Regions from separate parts of the Bradyrhizobium sp. Cp5.3 genome, predicted to be linked through region 2. Evidence: predicted binding sites of a transcription regulator. Region 2 holds the regulator's gene; each other region holds the start of a gene.

Region 1 (4,796 bases), on a different contig from region 2:
TGCGCGCGCCTGATCGCCAGAAGATCGATCTTCGTCTCGGTCTTGCCGGTCTTGATCTGGTCGCCGATCCGGAATTGCCACTGCCAGACACCCGGAATAGCCGTCTTGGCGACAGTGAACTCGACGCCCCTGTGATTCATGGCCGACCTCCACGATTCACCGTCCATCACGGCTAAACATGTTGGCGGTCGGAGTATTCCGCGGACGAGTCAAAATTTGCCGTCAAGCCATGGACAATTCACGGCAATCTTGAAAGCGCGCGCGCTCCGTAAGACAGGATGACTGACACAGGAACTCCGTTCACGGCCGGAGAACCACGGGCTATTTGATTGAGATTCGGGGAAAATTAGCCATATCGGCGCAGGTTTCCGCGCCGGCCGCTCTTCCTCCTCCGGCTCTGTGAGCACGTCGCTGAAGTAGCCACTGCGGAGTCGCGGGGGCCTCGCGGAGCTGCAGGGCGCACTTTGGAGCGACCCGCGGCACGTGCCTTGCTTCGCCTGATGGCGGCACTCAGCAAAGGCGCGCATCATGCTCGGCATTCCCCGACGCCACAGTCATTTCGTCTTCGGCGTCATCCAGTCCGGTCTCACCTCGCTGATCGCGGCGGGCATTGCCAGCTTTCCGGCCGCGGGGACGTTGCTGTTCGTCCAGCACTGGCTGGCCTCGTGGCTGATCGCCTGGCTCGCGATGCTGCCCATCGTGTTGCTGGCGGCACCCGCGATCCGGTCGTTCTCGTTGCGGCTGACGCGGGAGTAAGGGGAGCCGGTGTTTTGGCCACAGTGGGACGAAAAAAGCCCCGCCAGGGGAGAGCCAGGCGGGGCAAAGGTTATTGGAGGCTGAGGTGCTGGGCTGCAACACCATAGCCACTCGACCCTAGCTGGCTCAGCTTACGGCAGCCTGACAGGCCGACGTGCGAATCAGGATGTGGCCGCTGCATCACCGCCAGCGGACCGCAAACAGAAAACCCCGCTCGGGGTGGAGCGGGGTTGACTGGGTATGGAGTGCCCGGTGTTGGTCCACCGTGCGGGACCAGGCTAGAAGACTCGGCTTACAGGCGCCTTACAACTACGGCGAAGCCGCGCGCGTGCCGCATACCGCCTCGCGCCCGTCCCAATTTGGACACCCGATTGCACAACTAGGGACACACAAGTCGGTGACATTCCGATCGTTCGGCAAAGCCATGGGGGAAACGTGGCGTGCCGACAACGGGGTGGCATCATGGATAACGTAGAGCGGTCTTTCGCCGCCGCGACGGCGGCTGGCTTTGTGGTGCTGGTTCTCGGCATCATTCTGTTGGCACTGATGTAGGACCAGCAAGTGCGGCTTGGGGCGCGATGGCGACATCATCGGCAAGCGAGGCGTGGCGAGGCTCGCCCGATCGAAGACATTCCGGTGGCTGGACGGACGAATCAAAGAGGCGACCAACTGAGGCGCGCTTGGCTCGATAAACTTGCCGGCTAGTCGTCCCAGAAATGGCCGCACTTGCTGCATTCGAACAGACGCACCGTCTTGCCTGTCGCTACATCCATGAGTGAACTCTTGAGACGAGCGGCACTGGCGCAGGTCGGGCATCGTTGCCTTCGGTCCTGCGTAGCTTGGGCTGGCAATTGCTGCCGCTCCTTGTCGTCCACACTCATCGCCTCTGTTGAGGACTTAAGTGCATAAGCGCGCTTTCGTTCCGCGATGAAGGTGACAATAACCTTAAGTTGCTAAAATGTTGATCACGTTCTCTAGGCGAGTGTTTGAGGCATCGGCTTTCTGGATGGAGACCCCATGACCGGTCTCGATTCGCCGCAGCCAGAGCCACCTGCCAGGTCGTCAGGCTGCGGGCTGATTGTCGCGGTGGTGCTCTTCATCGCTTTTGGCCTGATCTGCCTTCTCGTGACCTATCTGGCGCACTCGATCGCCCAAAGTTCAGACGGCGATGTGCTCATGGCGATCGCGGTGGGCTGCTGGACGGCTTGGCTGGTCTTCCTGGGCCTGATCCTGCGCGCTCTGCGGAAGAGGGGCTAGGCCGTCACCCTACTTTGCATGGGGTTGTTTTCCGCATTTTGCGAGAGGGCGAGGAGGCCGCCAACTGAAGCCGCCTCATTCGAGGCGGGTCCACTGAATTGAATCAGGACACCAATAAAAACGCCGCCTGCTTAAATGAACGCAGGCGGCGGCTTTCCAGCCCCGAGAGGGAATGCAAAATCCCGGTAAGAATGGGTCTGCATGGACCGTGCCAAGGTTCATTGCCCCGCCAAGGACGCGGCGCCGACCGTCGCGATGACCGGAATCATCGCTGTCACAGCCCGGAATCCGGCGATTCGCTCGGCCTAGTCGATCTACCTAAAGCTTAGTCCATTCGGGCGAGGAACGCCTTGCGGCACATCGCGAACAAATTGGGACACGGCCAAATTCACTTTGGGACACTGAGGGTTAAAGAGGGACAGTACCCAAGTGCGCAAAAGAACATATTGCGAACCTGGAACAAATGGGGTACGTTGCTCCCATCGCCGACCTGCTTCGCCAATCGTTTGTCCATCTCGCGAATCCCCGCCATAAGGAGCACGACCAATGTCCGCTACTGCCCTGCGTATCGTCGAAGGATCTTCCATGGACAAGAGTAAAGCCCTGGCCGCCGCGCTGTCCCAGATCGAGCGCCAGTTCGGCAAGGGCTCGGTGATGAGGCTCGGCAAGAGCGACCGTTCGATGGACATCGAGGCGGTGTCCTCCGGCTCGCTCGGGCTCGATATCGCGCTCGGCATCGGCGGCCTGCCCAAGGGGCGGATCGTCGAGATCTACGGGCCGGAATCCTCGGGCAAGACGACGCTGGCGCTGCATACGGTCGCGGAAGCGCAGAAGAAGGGCGGCATCTGCGCCTTCATCGACGCCGAGCACGCGCTCGACCCGGTCTATGCCCGCAAGCTCGGCGTCAACATCGACGAGCTCCTGATCTCCCAGCCCGACACCGGCGAGCAGGCGCTGGAAATCTGCGACACGCTGGTGCGTTCGGGCGCGGTGGACGTGCTGGTGGTCGATTCGGTTGCGGCGCTGGTGCCGAAGGCCGAGCTCGAAGGCGAGATGGGGGACGCGCTGCCGGGTCTCCAGGCCCGTCTGATGAGCCAGGCGCTGCGCAAGCTGACGGCTTCCATCAACAAGTCCAACACCATGGTGATCTTCATCAACCAGATCCGCATGAAGATCGGCGTGATGTACGGTTCGCCGGAAACCACGACCGGCGGCAACGCGCTGAAATTCTACGCCTCCGTCCGCCTCGACATCCGCCGCATCGGCGCGATCAAGGAGCGTGACGAGGTCGTCGGCAACACCACGCGCGTGAAGGTGGTGAAGAACAAGCTGGCGCCGCCCTTCAAGCAGGTCGAATTCGACATCATGTACGGCGAGGGCGTCTCCAAGATGGGCGAGATCCTCGACCTCGGCGTCAAGGCCGGCATCGTCGAGAAATCCGGCGCTTGGTTCTCCTATGACAGCCAGCGCCTCGGCCAGGGCCGCGAGAACGCGAAAGCGTTCCTGAAGGCCAATCCCGACATCACCGCGAAGATCGAGACCTCGATCCGGCAGAACTCGGGTCTGATCGCCGAGCAGATCTTGGCCGGCGCCCCGGAGCGTGATGCCGACGGCGAGGAGCCGACGGAGGAGTAAGCTTCAACAGGTAGAGTTTTCGCGAGGAGCGGGCGCTGAGGACGTTGAGTTGCCGACGTCTTCGGCGCCCGTTTCGTTTTGGTCGGATCGTGCCGGTGATGGGTCTCGCTTCGCTCAACCCATTCTGCGAATCCCTTACTCCGCCGCCTGCGCGTAGTCGCTCACCGGCGGGCACGAGCACACGAGGTTGCGGTCGCCATAGACGTTGTCGACGCGTCCGACCGGGGACCAGTATTTGTCGGTGCGCGAGGTGCTGGCCGGGAAGCAGCCTTCCGCGCGGGTGTAGGCGCGGGCCCAGTTGTCGTCGGCGATGTCGTGCACGGTGTGCGGCGCGTTGCGCAAGGGCGAGGCCTCGATCTTGAAGCGGCCGGCCTCGACCTCGGCGATCTCCTTGCGGATTGCGATCATCGCGTCGCAGAAGCGGTCCAGCTCCGCCTTCGATTCCGACTCGGTCGGTTCGATCATCAAGGTGCCCGGCACGGGGAAGCTCATGGTCGGGGCGTGGAAGCCATAGTCGATCAGGCGTTTTGCGATGTCGTCGACGGTGACGCCGCTCGTCGTCTTGAGCGGCCGCGGGTCGACGATGCATTCATGAGCGACACGTCCCCGGGCGTTCTTGTAGAGCACCGGGAAGTGCGGCTCGAGCTTTGCTGCGACGTAGTTGGCGTTGAGGATCGCGATCTCGGTCGCGCGCATCAGACCTTCGCCGCCCATCATCAGGATGTAGATGTAGGAGATGGTCAGGATCGACGCCGAGCCGAACGGCGCGGCCGAGACCGGGCCGACCGGCGCGTCGGCATGGGTCGCTGGATGGCCGGGCAGGAACGGGGCGAGATGTGCTCTCACGCCGATCGGGCCCATGCCCGGGCCGCCGCCGCCATGCGGGATGCAGAAAGTCTTGTGCAAATTGAGATGGCTGACATCGGCGCCGTAGTCGCCGGGCCTGGACAGGCCGACCTGCGCGTTCAGGTTGGCGCCGTCGAGATAGACCTGGCCGCCATGGCCGTGGACGATGTCGCAGATCTCGCGGATGTGCTCCTCGAACACGCCATGCGTCGAGGGGTAGGTGATCATCACTGCGGCGAGGTCGTTCGAATGCACTTGCGCCTTGGCGCGGAGATCATTGACGTCGACGTCGCCGTTCTTCT
Region 2 (4,796 bases):
ACGAACTCGATCAGGGGTTCGTGCTCGCGGACGCTCAGGCACGTCCGGTATTCGTCAATCGCCGCGCGCGTGAACTGCTCGACGTCGCCGATAGCGTCGTGCTCGAGGCGGGCGCGCTGAGCGCCGTCAACAGCGAAGACGGCCGCCGTCTGCGGACGCTGATCGGTTCGTGCAGCCTCGACAATCCTGTTCGCATCGGCGGCGAGATGAGCCTGCGCCGGCCGCCCGGCCGCATGCCGCTGCACGTGCAGGTGACGCCGGTCGGCAGCGATTGGACGGAGAGCGCCGTGCCGCTCGCCTCCGGCTGGCGCTCGAGCGCGATGCTGCTCATCACCGACCCCGAGCCCAATGCGCGGGCAAGACTCGAGGCGTTGCGCGAGCGCTACGGCCTCACCCGCGCCGAAGCCGCGTTCGCGCTCGAGATTGTGAAGGGCGACGGCCGCAAGACCACGGCCGAGCGGCTCGGCATCACCGATGGAACCGCACGCAGCCACCTGTCGAGGATTTTTGATAAGACCGGCGTGAGTCGGCAGGCCGAGTTGGTGCGGCTCTTGCTGCAGAAATAGATTTCCCGCCTGGTCAACATCGCAGGGACGTGCGCGTGACCTGCGCTTCCGGAGCCCTTTTGCTTCGGCCCCTCCACTCGGCTAGAACCTTGCCGACCAGTCCTTCGATTTGTAGCGGGAGTTCGCCGTGGCCCTCATGCCGGTTTCCGATGCGCTTGCCGCCGTACTCGCGGGTGCAGAGCCTCTGGCCGAGGAAACGATCGCGCTCGACGATGCCTTCCATCGCGTGCTCGCGCGCGATGTTGCGGCCCGGCGTACGCAGCCGCCGCAGGCGATGTCGGCGATGGACGGCTACGCCGTGCGCGCGAGCGATGTGGCCAATGTCGACACGCAGCTCTCCGTGATCGGCGAGGTCGCCGCGGGCCGGCCGTTCGCGGGGACGGTGGGCGCCGGCGAAGCGGTGCGGATCTTCACCGGTGGCGTCGTTCCCGATGGCGCGGACGCCGTCGTGATCCAGGAGGATACGGTCGCTGAGGGCAAGCGCGTCACGATCAAGGAGGCCGCCATTGCCGGCCGGCACATCCGCCCCGCCGGCGTCGATTTTCGCGAGGGCGACGTGCTGCTGCGGAAGGGAACCCGCCTCACCGAGCGCGACCTCGCGCTCGCCGCCGGCATGAACCATCCCCGCCTTCCCATCCGCCGCCGTCCGAAGGTCGCGATCCTCGCGACCGGCGATGAGCTGGTGATGCCGGGCTCGACGCCCGGGCCCGGCCAGATCGTCTACTCCAACGGCTACGCCCTCCACGCGCTCGCCCGCAGCGAAGGCGCCGAAACGATCGACCTTGGGGTCGTCGCCGATACCCTGGAGGCCACCACTGCCGGTATCCGCCGCGGGCGCGAGAGTGGCGCCGACATCCTGCTGACGACCGGCGGCGCCTCGGTCGGCGACCACGACCTGGTCCAGCAGGCGCTCAAGGCCGAGGGCATCTCGATGTCGTTCTGGAAGATCGCGATGCGGCCGGGCAAGCCGATGATGCACGGTCATCTCGGCGCGATGCGCGTGATCGGCCTGCCCGGCAATCCCGTGTCATCCTACGTTTGCGGCTTCCTGTTCGCGGTGCCGCTGATTCGCGCGCTTGCCGGCCGCGCAGTGATTCACCACCGCCGCGAGCGCGCCGTGCTCGGCCGCGACCTCAGTGCCAACGACATGCGCGAGGACTATCTTCGCGCGCGCCTCGAAGTGCGCGACGACGGCACGCTGGTTGCGCTGCCCGTCAACCATCAGGACTCCTCGCTGCTTGCGAATCTCGCTGCGGCACAGGTACTTCTCGTGCGGCCGCCATTCGCGCCGAAGGCCGACGCCGGCGCGCCTTGCGAGGTGTTGCGGCTGCCCGGTTGAACGCAACGGCGACACGTGTTCCGCGAACTTTGTCGCGTTCACGGTAAATTAAGCAGTTGCGGAACACATATCGAACATATAGTGTCCGTTCATGATTTGTTTCGAGCATCTAGCGGCTTGCCGCTGAATTCAGCGTCTCGGAATCGAACGACATCAACCGGGGGATTTGGTCGAGATGTTAACGCGCAAACAATACGAGCTTCTGCGGTTCATCAGCGAGCGTCTGAAGGAAAGCGGCGTGCCGCCCTCCTTCGACGAGATGAAGGACGCGCTCGACCTGCGCTCGAAGTCCGGTATCCATCGCCTGATCACCGCGCTCGAGGAGCGCGGCTTCATCCGGCGCCTGCCCAATCGCGCCCGCGCCATCGAAGTGATCAAGCTACCGGAGCTCCAGGCTGCCGCCGGAAGCCGGCGCGGCTTCACGCCCAGCGTCATCGAAGGCAATCTCGGCAAGGTGCGTGGCTCCAGTGCACCGGTGGACGAAGGCGAGCGTCCGGTCGCAGTGCCGGTGATGGGCCGCATCGCGGCCGGTACGCCGATCGAGGCCTTGCAGACCCGCAGCCACACCATCAGCGTACCGCCGGACATGCTCGGCTCGGGCGAGCACTACGCGCTCGAAGTGCGCGGCGATTCGATGGTTGAGGCCGGCATCCTCGACGGCGACATGGCGCTGATCCAGCGCAACGAGACCGCCGATACCGGCGACATCGTGGTTGCCCTGATCGACGACGAGGAAGCGACGCTGAAGCGCTTTCGCCGCCGCGGCGCCTCGATCGCGCTCGAGCCCGCCAATGCCGCCTATGAGGTGCGCATCCTGCCGCCGAACCGCGTGAAAATTCAGGGCAAGCTGATCGGTCTGTACCGGAAGTACTGAGCGCATGCGGCGGAGCCGTGAGCCGATGCTCGTCGTGCGGAGCAACTGATCTCCGCCGCGTGTAGTGCGGCGCCGATGAATCCAGGAATGATGTCGACAAGCGCAGCATAAAAGAATTCACAGGAGCGCGCTTTGTTCCAAACGCTCTTGATGAACGTGGAAAAGATAAAGTGATCGGCAGGTCTGCACACAAGTCGCAGATTTGCCCTCAACATCGCATATCATCGTAGCCTTCCTGATAGAGGCCTGGGCCTCCGGGGGCACGGGTCGCTATCTCTGATGAGGAGCACTTGCGATGTGTGACTACAGTCTGCATGCCGTCGCGACCCGTCCCGCCCAGGTCGGTGAGACGATCGTCACGACAACCTTCCGCGGCACCTCGACACGCGGCTTCGCTTCGGAAGCCGATCTCTCGGTCGCGGTCTGCCTGCTGCCGGGGACGGAGCTCGCCTTCGCCGACAATGTCCGCTACGACAATCGCTGGATCTGGACGCGCACCATCAACTCCCGCGTCGGCAAGTTCGGCAAGGTCGATCCGCACATTCCGGACCGCCATCATGATGCGATCGAATTCCCGGACGGCAAGTATGTGCTGGTGACGCAGCTCGTCGAATGCCAGCGCGCAACCGTGCTGCAATTGCCGGTGACCCAGCCGGTCGGTGAGCACAAGCCGCAAGTGGCCGCCGATAGGCCGCAGCCGACCGTGACACGCCTGCCGATCGGCTGACACGATCGATTTCAGTCCTCGGCCTGAAGGTCGGCCTCCGACGGCGTTGCGTCCCTGGAGCGCGGTGTGGCCGGCCGTGGCGCGAGATTTGATTCATAATAACCATCGCCGGCGGCGGCCGGCGACCAGGGGCGGTTTGCGCCCCTCGCCCTCACCGCCTGCACCGCAAAGCCGTCGCCGCGACGCATGAGCGCCAGCCCGCCCTGTCCTGCCAGACGATCCCGGTCGACCACCATCGCCGCGCAATCGGGCGGCGCGGGCCGTGCCGTCACCACCAGCGCGGCCCGGCTGCAATCATCGGACAGCGCGTCGGCGCGCAGCGCCAGGGCGATCAGGCGCCCGTCGGCGAGCGGGGTCACGCATCCGGCCTCGTCGCATGACACGCCGCTGCCGAGCGAGGCGTCACCGGCGCTGCGTGGATCGGCATCGGCCGCAAGCCACTCCTTCGCGAGAAACGCATCCTTGTTCGCCGCGATCAGATGCAGGCGACCGTCGCCGGCGCGCACTGCAATGGTACGCCCGTCGCCGGCGATCAGGATATCCGGCTGGCGCACGGACACCGCCCAGACGATCGCAATGAACAGCACGAGGGCACCGGACCAGCGTAAGGGCGTACGCAGCAGCCCCATCAGGATGATACCGATGCTCGCCGCGACCAATGGCGCGTTGCCGAAGGCGGCAATGCCGCCGACCGCGCCCGGGAGGTTCGCAACCCACTGCGTGACGGCGATCATCCAGTCGATGCCGACACCCATCAGCCACCAGAACACGCCGTCGAGCCCGAACGGCGCAGCGACCAATCCCAACAGCCCGGCCGGCATCACCAGCGCCGAAACCACCGGCATCGCCGCAAGGTTTGCGAGCACGCCGAACGGCGTGACACGGTGGAAGTGGAAGGCGGCATAGGGCGTGGTCGCAAGCCCCGCGATGAGCGAGGCCAGGAACAGCATCGCGAGCTCGCGGCCGCCCCACAGCGCGATGCGCGCCGTCGTCGAATGATCGGGCGAGGCGAACAGGTTCGGCATGCCGATCTGTACCAGCGCTACCAGCCCGAGCGTTGCCGCGAACGACATTTGAAAACTGGGGTGAACCAGCGCTTCCGGCGCGACCGCGAGCACGATCAGGGCAGCCACTGCAAGCGTCCGGAAGGTAATGGCACGGCGATCGACCATCACCGCGATCAGCACCACTGCGGTCATGAAAAACGATCTTTGCGTGGCGACCTCCGCGCCGGACAGCAAGAGATAGAACGCCGCGGCGACGAGCGCGGCAGCGGCCGACCATTTCTTG
Region 3 (4,796 bases), on a different contig from region 2:
GCACCGTGCCGATCAGGATCAGCATGATGAGGCCCATGCCTTTCTGACCGTCGTTGGAGCCGTGGAAGAAGCTCACCAGCGTGCAGGTGAGGATCAGGATGCCGCGGATCCACCACGGTGGCGGCTGGTCGCCCTTCGGCTCGCCGAACAAGGCGGGCGTGGCGCGCAGCAGCACGGTGCGCAGGATCAGGAGCAGGCCGGCGGCGAGCGCGAAGCCGAACAGCGGCGACAGCAGCAATGCCTTGCCGATGTTGGTGGCCTGGGTCCAGTCGACGCCCGAGGTGCCGCTGCGGCCATGCAGGACCGCGTTCATGATGCCCACACCCATGATCGAGCCGATCAGCGTGTGCGAGCTCGAGGCCGGCAGGCCGAAATACCAGGTGCCGACGTTCCAGATGATCGCGGCGATCAGCAGCGCGAACACCATGGCGAAACCGGCACTGGAGCCGACCTGGAGGATCAGCTCGACCGGCAGCAGCGAGACGATGCCGAAGGCGACCGCTCCCGAGGACAGCAGCACGCCGAACAGGTTGAACATGCCGGACCACACCACGGCGACGTGGGCGGGGAGCGAGCGGGTGTAGATGACGGTTGCGACCGCATTGGCGGTGTCGTGGAAGCCGTTCACGAACTCGAAGCCGAGCGCGATCAGAAGCGCGACGAAGAGCATCAGGAAGGGCGCAATGCTCTTGACCTGCGTGCCGGTGGCATCGACGTCGATCCAGATGCTGTAGGCGACGAAGAGCAGCGCAGCGCCGATGACCCCCATGTAGATCACGCCAGTGAGCGGATGAAATCCGCGGTCGAGGTCGGGCCCCCTACGCAAGGCTGGCTCGATGGAGCCGGGCAAAGCAACGTCACTCATTGGAAATTCTCCTGTCCCAAGGCCCCGATTTTGCTCGCGGCATGTGACAGCCAGTTGAAATGGTTGACGAACGATTGAAATGACGGGGGCTTCTCCACCGCCGATTGCGTGCAGGTAGCCGTCAGGCGGCGCGGGCGGCTTTTTTCTGCAAGCCGGCAGCGATCTTCAGGTCTTCGACAAAACGTTGATATTCCAGCACTTTGGCTTCGGGATCCGGCAGCCGTAGCAGATAGGACGGGTGCACCGTCACCAGGGCCTTGCGGCCGTCGGCAAGGTCGATCAGGCGGCCGCGGTTCTTGCCGATCGGCGTGATCTTGCCGAACACGCTTTGGGCGGCGGTGGCGCCCATGGCCACGACGAGATCGGGCTGGATTGCCGCCAGTTCCCGCTCGTACCACTGCCGGCACGCCCGGATCTCCGGTGTGTTCGGCTTCTGGTGCAGGCGGATTTTTCCGCGCGGCACAAATTTGAAGTGCTTCACCGCATTGGTGACGTAGACCTTCCTGCGGTCGACGCCGGCCTCGTCCAGCGCGCGGTCGAGCATCTGGCCGGCCGGGCCGACGAAGGGATGGCCGGCGAGGTCTTCCTTGTCGCCGGGCTGCTCACCGACCAGCATGATATTGGCGGACTTCGGACCCTCGCCGAACACGGTCTGCGTCGCATCCCTGTAGAGAGGGCAGGCACGGCAGTGGGCGGCTTCCTCGCGAAGCGTTTCGAGATCGTCGGCGGCGGGTTTGCGCTTCATGGGCGGCTCCGGAGACGGTTTGATCCGTCCGCCGGTCCAGCGTTCGGCATCAGAGAGCAGAGGTTCAAGTATCGAGGCTTCCGACAGGTTCCTCCGGCGCTTGTTCGGCGCTTCCGGTGCGATCGGTTGGTCCGGCCGGAAGTGACGGCGCCAGGTTTCCTCCAACCGGTTTGGGGCAGGCATCTCCGCCTGGCTGATCCCCGGCGTGAACGAGATCGCGTGGCCGTCCCAATGGGCGCAAATGTCGGGCGTGAGGATCGACCATGGCATGTCGGCATAGCGGCGCGCGAAGAAGGGGGCAGCAAATTCGACGATGTGATGCTCCGGTATGAACCAGGCGGCGTAATGCGCCTTGTGCTCGCGTCCGATCTCGCGGAAGCGGACGACGTCGCGCATCCGCTGCACGTCGCGATGCACGCTGCCGGCCATTGCCGTCGCCAGCGCGACGTCGGGATCGGTTCTGGTCCCGAGCAGATCGTGATCGCTCCGCAGCCGCGACAGCAGGCGATAGAGGAGCGCAAAGCGCTCAGCGTCGCGATGCAGGATCGCGACGCGTGCGAGCTCGATGAAATCGGCGGGCACGCTGAAGGTGCTGTCGGCCTCGATCGGTGGAAGGCCTGGCGCTTCGCACAGGCCGGGCGGCACGTCGTCTTTCGCATGGCCCTGCACGCGCCACGTCACGTCGGTCGGCGCGACGTGGTGCAGTGCGAGCGCGCGTGCGGTTTTGCGCCAGCCGTCGAAATCGGTCTCGCTGTCGAGAGTGATGAGGTACATGGCACCTGAATCCTCTTGATTCTGCTCATGAATCCGTGGACGCACCAATTCGATTGACTCCAGGGGCGCCGTTAGTTTTATATTAGAACATATCATGAACAAATGAGCCAGCCGCTGGTTTTCTTTTTGAGAGCCACGGCAATCACCTCTGAAGGAGCGGCGAGCATGCGGAGCGCGATCAGCAAAAGTGGTCGCCGGTTTTGCGTCCGATCGCGCTCCTCTTTTTAGGGAGGGCGCATGATCTTGTCGCCAAACCGCTCTCATTTTGGCGGATCATGCGCCACCGCACGTACAAGCGCGCTTGCGACCTTGCGCGGCCAGATCGAGCGCATCGAGACGGCGGAGGCCGCGCATCATCGCGATTGCGTGGCACTCGGCCACCCGGAAGCAGATCGGGCCTTGCAGGGCGGGCTCGCGCGCGCAGCGATCCACGAGGTGTTTTGCGAGGGGCGGCAGGGTACCGCCGCGACGGGCTTCGTCATGGGTCTCGCAGGACGCGTGTCGGCGCGCCGGCCACTGCTGTGGGTGCGGCAGGATTTTTCGGAAGTTGAAACGGGCGCGCTGTCGATGAGCGGACTGGCCGAGCTCGGCCTCGATCCGCGCCGCGTGGTGATGGTGCGCGCTGCCGATGTCGAGACCGCGCTGCGCACGTCGGCCGACGCGCTCGCCTGCGATGCGCTCGGCGCCGTCGTGCTCGAGCTTTGGGGCGAGACAAAGCAGTTCGATCTCGTGGCGAGCCGCAAGCTGACGCTCGCCGCGCAGGCCTCGGGCGTGACCGGGCTCCTGTTGCGGATGGCGGCGCAGCCGCTGCCCTCGACTGCGGAGACACGATGGATGTTGCGCGCGGCACATTCGCCGCCGGGCTCGGTGTGGAATGCCTGGGGCGCACCGCGCTTCGATGCCGAGCTCTTGCGCAATCGTCATGGCCCGTGTGGCCGGTGGATCATGGAATGGAAATGTGATGAGTGCCTGTTCAGTGAACCGTCGGCGTATTCTCAGCCTGTGGCTGCCGCGCCTGCCCATCGACCGGATCAAGCGGTTCTTCGACGGCGGGCTGGGTGATCCCAGCATCGTCGTCACCAAGGACAACAACGCGCTGGTGATCCATGCGCTCGACGAGGCCGCCGAGCGCCTCGGCCTGCACATCGGCCTGCCCTTGGCGAATGCGCGGGCGATGTGCCCGGATCTGAAGGTGTTCGACGCGGACATCGCGGCCGATACAAAGACGCTCAGCGACATCGCCGACTGGTGCGATCGCTTCACACCACTGGTGGCGCTCGATCCGCCGCACGGTCTGTTCCTGGACATCACCGGCTGCGCGCATCTGTTCGGCGGGGAGGCTGCACTGTTGCAGACGCTGGTCCGTGCGCTCGCCCGGCAGGGCTTTGCTGTCAGCGCGGCGATCGCCGCCACCTCGGTCTGCGCGCGCACGCTGACGCGGCAGGTACCTGGCACCATCGTCGCCGATGGCGGGGAGGCGGAGGCGGTCAGCCGGCTGCCGGTGTCCGCGCTCGGCGCGGTTGATGCCATCACTGTCGGTCTGCGCCGCGCCGGCCTGAAAACCATCGGCGATGTGGCGTCGCGCGAGCCGCATGAGATCACCGCGCGGTTCGGCGCGCGGTTCTCTACGCTGCTCGCGCATGCGCTGGGGCAGGGCGATGCGCCGATCAATCCGCGCAAACCGCTGCCCGACTACATCGTGGAGAAGCGCTTTGCCGAGCCGATCGCGACCGACACCATGATCGCGATGACGCTGTCGCGGCTCGCCGATACGCTTGTTACCTCCATGGAGAAGCAGGGCAAGGGCGCGCGGCGGCTGGAAGCCGCCTTCTTCCGCACCGATGGCGTGGTGCGCACGATCATGGTCGAGACCGGGCGGCCGGTGACGCGAAGCGCCGTCATCGACCGGCTGTTCCGTGAGCGGCTCGATGCGCTCGCCGATCCCCTCGACCCCGGCTTCGGCTTCGACATGGTGCGGCTGTCGGCGAGCCGCACCGAGATCGTGGTGCAGGAGCAGCGCGATCTCGACGCCCATGTCCACGACAATGACGAACTCGCCGCGCTGATCGACCGCATCGCCGCGCGCATCGGGGGAAAGCGCGTCGTCGTGCACCTGCCGCAGGACACCCATATTCCGGAGCGCGCGGTGCTGGCCGCGCCCGCGCAGCACCATCTCGCCACGGCCATGCAGGCCGAATGGCCGGCGCGCATCGAGAGCGAACCGCCGCTGCGTCCCTTGCGGCTGTTCGACAGGCCGGAGCCGATCAAGGTGCCGTTCGCGACCGTGCCCGACGGCGCGCCGCATCAATTCACCTGGCGGCGCGCGCTGCATGCGGTGGTGCGGGTGGAGGGGCCCGAGCGCATCGCCATGGAATGGTGGCGGCAGGACGGCAAACAGCTCACGCGGGACTA
Region 4 (4,796 bases), 130 kb from region 2:
CCTCGATGCGGTCGTGTGGAGCTGCGCCTTCGCTGGCGCCGTTCAGCTTGCGCGCGATCGCCCGGTAGAGCGTGTCGATCAGCAGCGTCGACTTGCCGCCGCCGGAGACGCCGGTGACACAGGTGAACAGGCCGAGCGGGATTTCAGCGGTGACGTTCTTGAGGTTATTGCCGCGCGCGTTCACCACCTTGATGGTGCGGCGATGGTTCGGCGGACGCCGATCCGGTACCTCGACCTCGAGCTCGCCGGTGAGATATTTGCCGGTCAGCGATTTCGGGTTGCGCATGATCTCCGCGGGCGTGCCTTCGGCGACGATGTGGCCGCCATGCATGCCGGCGCCCGGGCCGATGTCGAGCACGTAGTCGGCAAGGCGAATGGCGTCCTCGTCATGCTCGACCACGACCACGGTATTGCCGAGGTCGCGAAGGCGCTTCAGCGTATCGAGCAGGCGCGCGTTGTCGCGCTGGTGCAGGCCGATCGAGGGCTCGTCCAGCACGTAGAGCACGCCCGTCAGACCCGAGCCGATCTGCGAGGCCAGGCGGATGCGCTGGCTCTCGCCGCCGGACAGCGTGCCGGAGGAACGCGAGAGGGTGAGATAGTTGAGGCCGACGTCGAGCAGGAAAGTCAGGCGCTCGCGGATCTCCTTGAGGATGCGGCCCGCGATCTCCTTCTGCTGCGCGTTCAGTGCCTCCGGCACGCCCTCGAACCACTCGCCGGCGCGCTTGACCGACAGCTCCGAGATCTCGCCGATATGCTTGCCGCCGATCTTGACGCAGAGCGCCTCCGGCTTGAGCCGGAAGCCCTTGCAACCCTCGCAGGGGACGTCGTGGAAATACTTCGCCAGCTCCTCGCGCGCCCACTCGCTCTCGGTCTCGCGATAGCGGCGGTTGATGTTGGTGATGACGCCCTCGAACGGCTTCTTGGTGTCGTAGGAGCGCACGCCGTCTTCATAGGAGAACTTGATCTCGTCCTCGCCGGAGCCATAGAGGATCGCGTTCTGCGTTTTCTTGGGCAGATCCTTCCATTTGGCGGTTTGCGCGAACTTGTAATGTTTGCCAAGCGCAATCAGCGTCTGAATGTAATAGGGCGATGACGACTTGGCCCAGGGCGCGATCGCGCCCTTGCCAATGGCGAGCTCCTTATCGGGGACGACGAGATCCTCGTCGACATGCTGCTCGACGCCGAGGCCGCCGCAGGCCGGGCAGGCGCCATAGGGGTTGTTGAATGAGAACAGTCGCGGCTCGATCTCGGGAATGGTGAAGCCGGAGACCGGGCAGGCGAACTTTTCCGAGAACAGGATGCGTTCGGGGCCGCTCTTGTCGTGGATCTTCGCGGTCTTCTTTTTCTCCTCGGCAGGAGCTGCCGCCGGCGCGTCGGCGAACTCGACGACAGCTAGTCCCTCGGCGAGCTTCAGCGCGGTCTCGAAGCTTTCGGCAAGCCGCTGGCCGATATCGGCGCGCACCACGATGCGGTCGACCACGACGTCGACGTCGTGCGGGAATTTCTTGTCGAGGCTCGGCGCCTCCGCGAGCTCGTAGAAGGTGCCGTCGATCTTGACGCGCTGAAAGCCCTTCTTGAGCCATTCGGCGAGCTCCTTCTTGTACTCGCCCTTGCGGCCGCGCACGACCGGCGCGAGCAGATAGAGGCGGGTGCCTTCGGGCAGCGCCAGCACGCGGTCGACCATCTGCGAGACGGTCTGGCTCTCGATCGGCAGGCCTGTGGCGGGCGAATAGGGCACGCCGACGCGCGCCCAGAGCAGGCGCATGTAGTCGTAGATCTCGGTCACCGTGCCGACGGTGGAGCGCGGGTTCTTCGAGGTGGTCTTCTGCTCGATCGAGATCGCCGGCGACAGGCCGTCGATCTGGTCGACGTCCGGCTTCTGCATCATCTCCAGGAACTGGCGCGCATAGGCCGACAGCGACTCCACGTAGCGGCGCTGGCCTTCGGCATAGATCGTGTCGAAGGCGAGCGAGGATTTGCCGGAGCCGGACAGACCCGTGAACACAACGAGCTTGTCGCGCGGAATCTCAACGTCGATGTTCTTGAGGTTGTGCTCGCGCGCGCCACGGATCGTAATTGCGCGCAGGCTCGAGCCCGCGTTCTGCTGTTGGCGCTTCGCCTTGATCACTTCATCCATCCTGGTGGTCCCCAAGAACCCAAAGAGCAAACCCAACGGGAAAATCCCAAAGGCGCGCGGCCGCGCCAGCGTTCAGGCGCGCTTTGCCCGGAACCGGGATTGGCGCCGATGGGTATGTCAGCGAACGTAGGAAGAACGGGGACGGATTTCCAGTGCGACTTGCGAATCGTCAACGGATTGTTGGCGCGCTGGCGGCACGTGGCAGTAGCAACGCCCGCAGCGTTCGGAAAGCCGAAGGGCCGACGCGAGGCCGGCCCTTCGTTCGTGGGCGGGAAGCCGATCGCTTAATGCGCTTGAGCCGGCCTTGGCGGGTTCCTGCGGATGGAATCAGGAATCAGTATTTGGCGACGAGGGGACCGCCCCAGCGGTAGTTGACGCGGATCACGCCGATGTCGATGTCCTGGCCGATCCGATCGGTGCGCGCGAGCAGGCCGCCCGGCACGGTGGCGAAGTCGGCGCTGTGATGGCCCAGGAACACGTGGTCGTACTCGCCGCCGACCGACCAGTTCTCGGCAAAGCCGTACTCGATGCCGAAGCCCACCGCGTAGCCCCAGCGGGTCTGGTTGACGCTGTTGAACACCGTCGCCGGGACGCCGGGGACGAAAGTGTCGTATTTGTCGCGCGCCACCGCGGCGCCGGTTTTGCCGTAGAACAGCAGGCTGTTCACGGCGTAGCCGAGCTGGCCGGTGAACAGGCCGAACCCATCGATCCTGGTCTGGTTCGTGAACGCGGGCCGTGCGACGCTGACATTGCTGCCCTTGAAGTCGGCCCAGTTGCCCTGGCCCTCCAGCCCGAAGACCCAGTGCGCCTTCTGCCAGCGATAGCCGATCTGTCCGCCGATCGTGCCGCCGCTCGCATTGTGGCAGCCTTCGCCGGCGGCCGGGTCCACGACGGCGCCGAGCGCGTCGGTGATGCTCCAGCAGGCATGCGCAAGGCCGGCGCCGCCGTTGATGCCGGCATAGACGCCGGTCCAGTCATAGGCGAGCACGGGAGCCACCGGCGCCTTGTACAGCGGTAGATCGGCGGCACCGGCCGGCGCGAGCGCGCCGAGTGCGAACAGGCTGACTGATGCCAGCAGCAACGTCTTCATTTCAATTCCCCAACTGTCCCGACTCGATCGCCGGCGTTTGCACACCGCACTCTCGATTCCATGACGGTTGGGCGCGACGGCGCGCGAAAACAAAAAGGCCGGCGCGAGGCCGGCCTTTCGTGACGTAAGACGTCGTTCGAGGAGATCAGTACTTCGCGACGATCGGGCCGCCGAAGTGATAGTTCACGCCGACCTGCACGGTGTGGAAGTTGAGCGTGCCGGTGGGCAGCGCGCCGGAGAAGTAGCTTTCGCCGCCGAGGCTGCGATAGAGGTACTCGCCCTTGACCGACCACTGCGGAGCGAAGAACGCCTCAACGCCCGCGCCGACGGTCCAGCCTGAGTGCCACTTGCTGTCCGAGGCAGTCACGCCGAGCGCCGAGAGGGTGATCTTGTTGTCGATCCAGGCGTAGCCGCCGGTGCCGTAGAACAGGACGTTATTGACCGCCCAGCCGATGCGGCCGCGCACGGTGCCCATCGCATCGGTCTTCGAGCTCGCCGTCGTGGTCACGACACCGAAGCCGGGGACAAGGGTGGCGCCGGTCGCCGAAGCGCTGACGTCGGCCCAGGAGCCATCGGCCTCGAGACCGAACACGACGTTGCCGGTCTGCCAGTTGTAGCCGGCCGTGCCGCCGACGAAACCGCCCTTCATCTTCGGGTCGCCGGAGCCGTTCTCCCAAGCGCCGCCGCCGACGATGCCGAGGTAGAAGCCGGTCCAGTTGTAGACCGCTGCCGGCATCGCCGGAGCCTTGGTGTAGGGGCGGGCTGCCAGATCAGCAGCCGTGGCGGGAGCGAACGCGCCCAGTGCGAACAAACAGGCCGAAGCCAACAAAACTTTCTTCATTTTCAACTTAGTCCCAGTCCCAGTTTCTGTTCTTGCCTTCCTGCGAAGGGAAGGATCGGACGCGGTGGTCCAATTGCCATCGGCTTACACCGGTAAAGCCGCAAGTTGTGTACCCCAAAAGCCACAACAGATTTGAGAAAGAGGCTGTATTGCTGACCTATTTAACTTCCCGCGCAGCGAACGGCAAAAAGGCCGGCGCAAGGCCGGCCTTCAGGAACGATTGATATTCAAACGATATCAGTACTTTGCGATGGCCGGGCCGCCCCAGCGATAGTTCAGGCGGACGAGGCCCATGTCGACATCCTGGCCGATCCGCTCGGAGCGCGTGGCAACGCCGAGGGGCGCAATGAGGAAGTTGCCGGAACCGGTGAAGGTGGTGGTGTGATGTCCGAGGAAGATGTGGTCGTATTCGACGCCGACCGACCAGTTCGGAGCGAAGCCGTACTCGAATCCGGCACCCACCGTACCGCCCCAGCGGGTCTCGTTGGCCCGATCGAATTCCAGGCCGTTGGCCACAGCGAAGCTGCGATATTGGTCACCGACGACGGCGGCGCCGCCCTTCACGTAAAACAGGGCGTTATTCCAGGCGTAGCCGACCTGACCGGTGATCAGACCAAAGGCGTCGATCCTCGAACGATTGCGAAGGCCGGGCGCAACCACGAACGTCGTGCTGATGTTGTCGCCGGTGAAGTCGGCCCAGTTGCCCTGACCTTCGATGCCGAACACCC

What was found. The regulator LexA, encoded in region 2, represses DNA repair genes until DNA is damaged. The targets are predictions, from matches to a motif close to TGTTCNNNNTGTGTTCNG.
Region 1: a site for LexA is predicted at 2,451-2,468, ahead of recA (recombinase RecA). Genes of this name have one in related genera too.
Region 3: a site for LexA is predicted at 2,468-2,485, ahead of K289_RS0104690 (ImuA family protein). Genes of this name have one in related genera too.
Region 4: a site for LexA is predicted at 2,258-2,275, ahead of uvrA (excinuclease ABC subunit UvrA). Genes of this name have one in related genera too.

Annotation. Positions count from the first base shown of each region.
Region 1 is NZ_AUFA01000010.1:205,848-210,643, reverse strand. It holds gene K289_RS0116820 (hypothetical protein) at 1-140, opposite strand, end outside; gene K289_RS0116815 (DUF2798 domain-containing protein) at 529-756, shown strand; gene K289_RS0116805 (hypothetical protein) at 1,774-2,013, shown strand; gene recA (recombinase RecA) at 2,560-3,648, shown strand; gene gcvP (aminomethyl-transferring glycine dehydrogenase) at 3,784-4,796, opposite strand, start outside.
Region 2 is NZ_AUFA01000003.1:202,137-206,932, reverse strand. It holds gene K289_RS0106275 (helix-turn-helix transcriptional regulator) at 1-566, shown strand, start outside; gene glp (gephyrin-like molybdotransferase Glp) at 694-1,905, shown strand; gene lexA (transcriptional repressor LexA) at 2,081-2,779, shown strand; gene K289_RS51420 (hypothetical protein) at 3,075-3,506, shown strand; gene K289_RS0106255 (ComEC/Rec2 family competence protein) at 3,518-4,796, opposite strand, start outside.
Region 3 is NZ_AUFA01000002.1:363,322-368,117, forward strand. It holds gene K289_RS0104680 (inorganic phosphate transporter) at 1-865, opposite strand, end outside; gene K289_RS0104685 (UdgX family uracil-DNA binding protein) at 987-2,384, opposite strand; gene K289_RS0104690 (ImuA family protein) at 2,622-3,446, shown strand; gene K289_RS0104695 (DNA polymerase Y family protein) at 3,346-4,796, shown strand, end outside.
Region 4 is NZ_AUFA01000003.1:332,189-336,984, forward strand. It holds gene uvrA (excinuclease ABC subunit UvrA) at 1-2,137, opposite strand, end outside; gene K289_RS0106910 (outer membrane protein) at 2,472-3,227, opposite strand; gene K289_RS0106915 (outer membrane protein) at 3,373-4,068, opposite strand; gene K289_RS0106920 (outer membrane protein) at 4,306-4,796, opposite strand, start outside.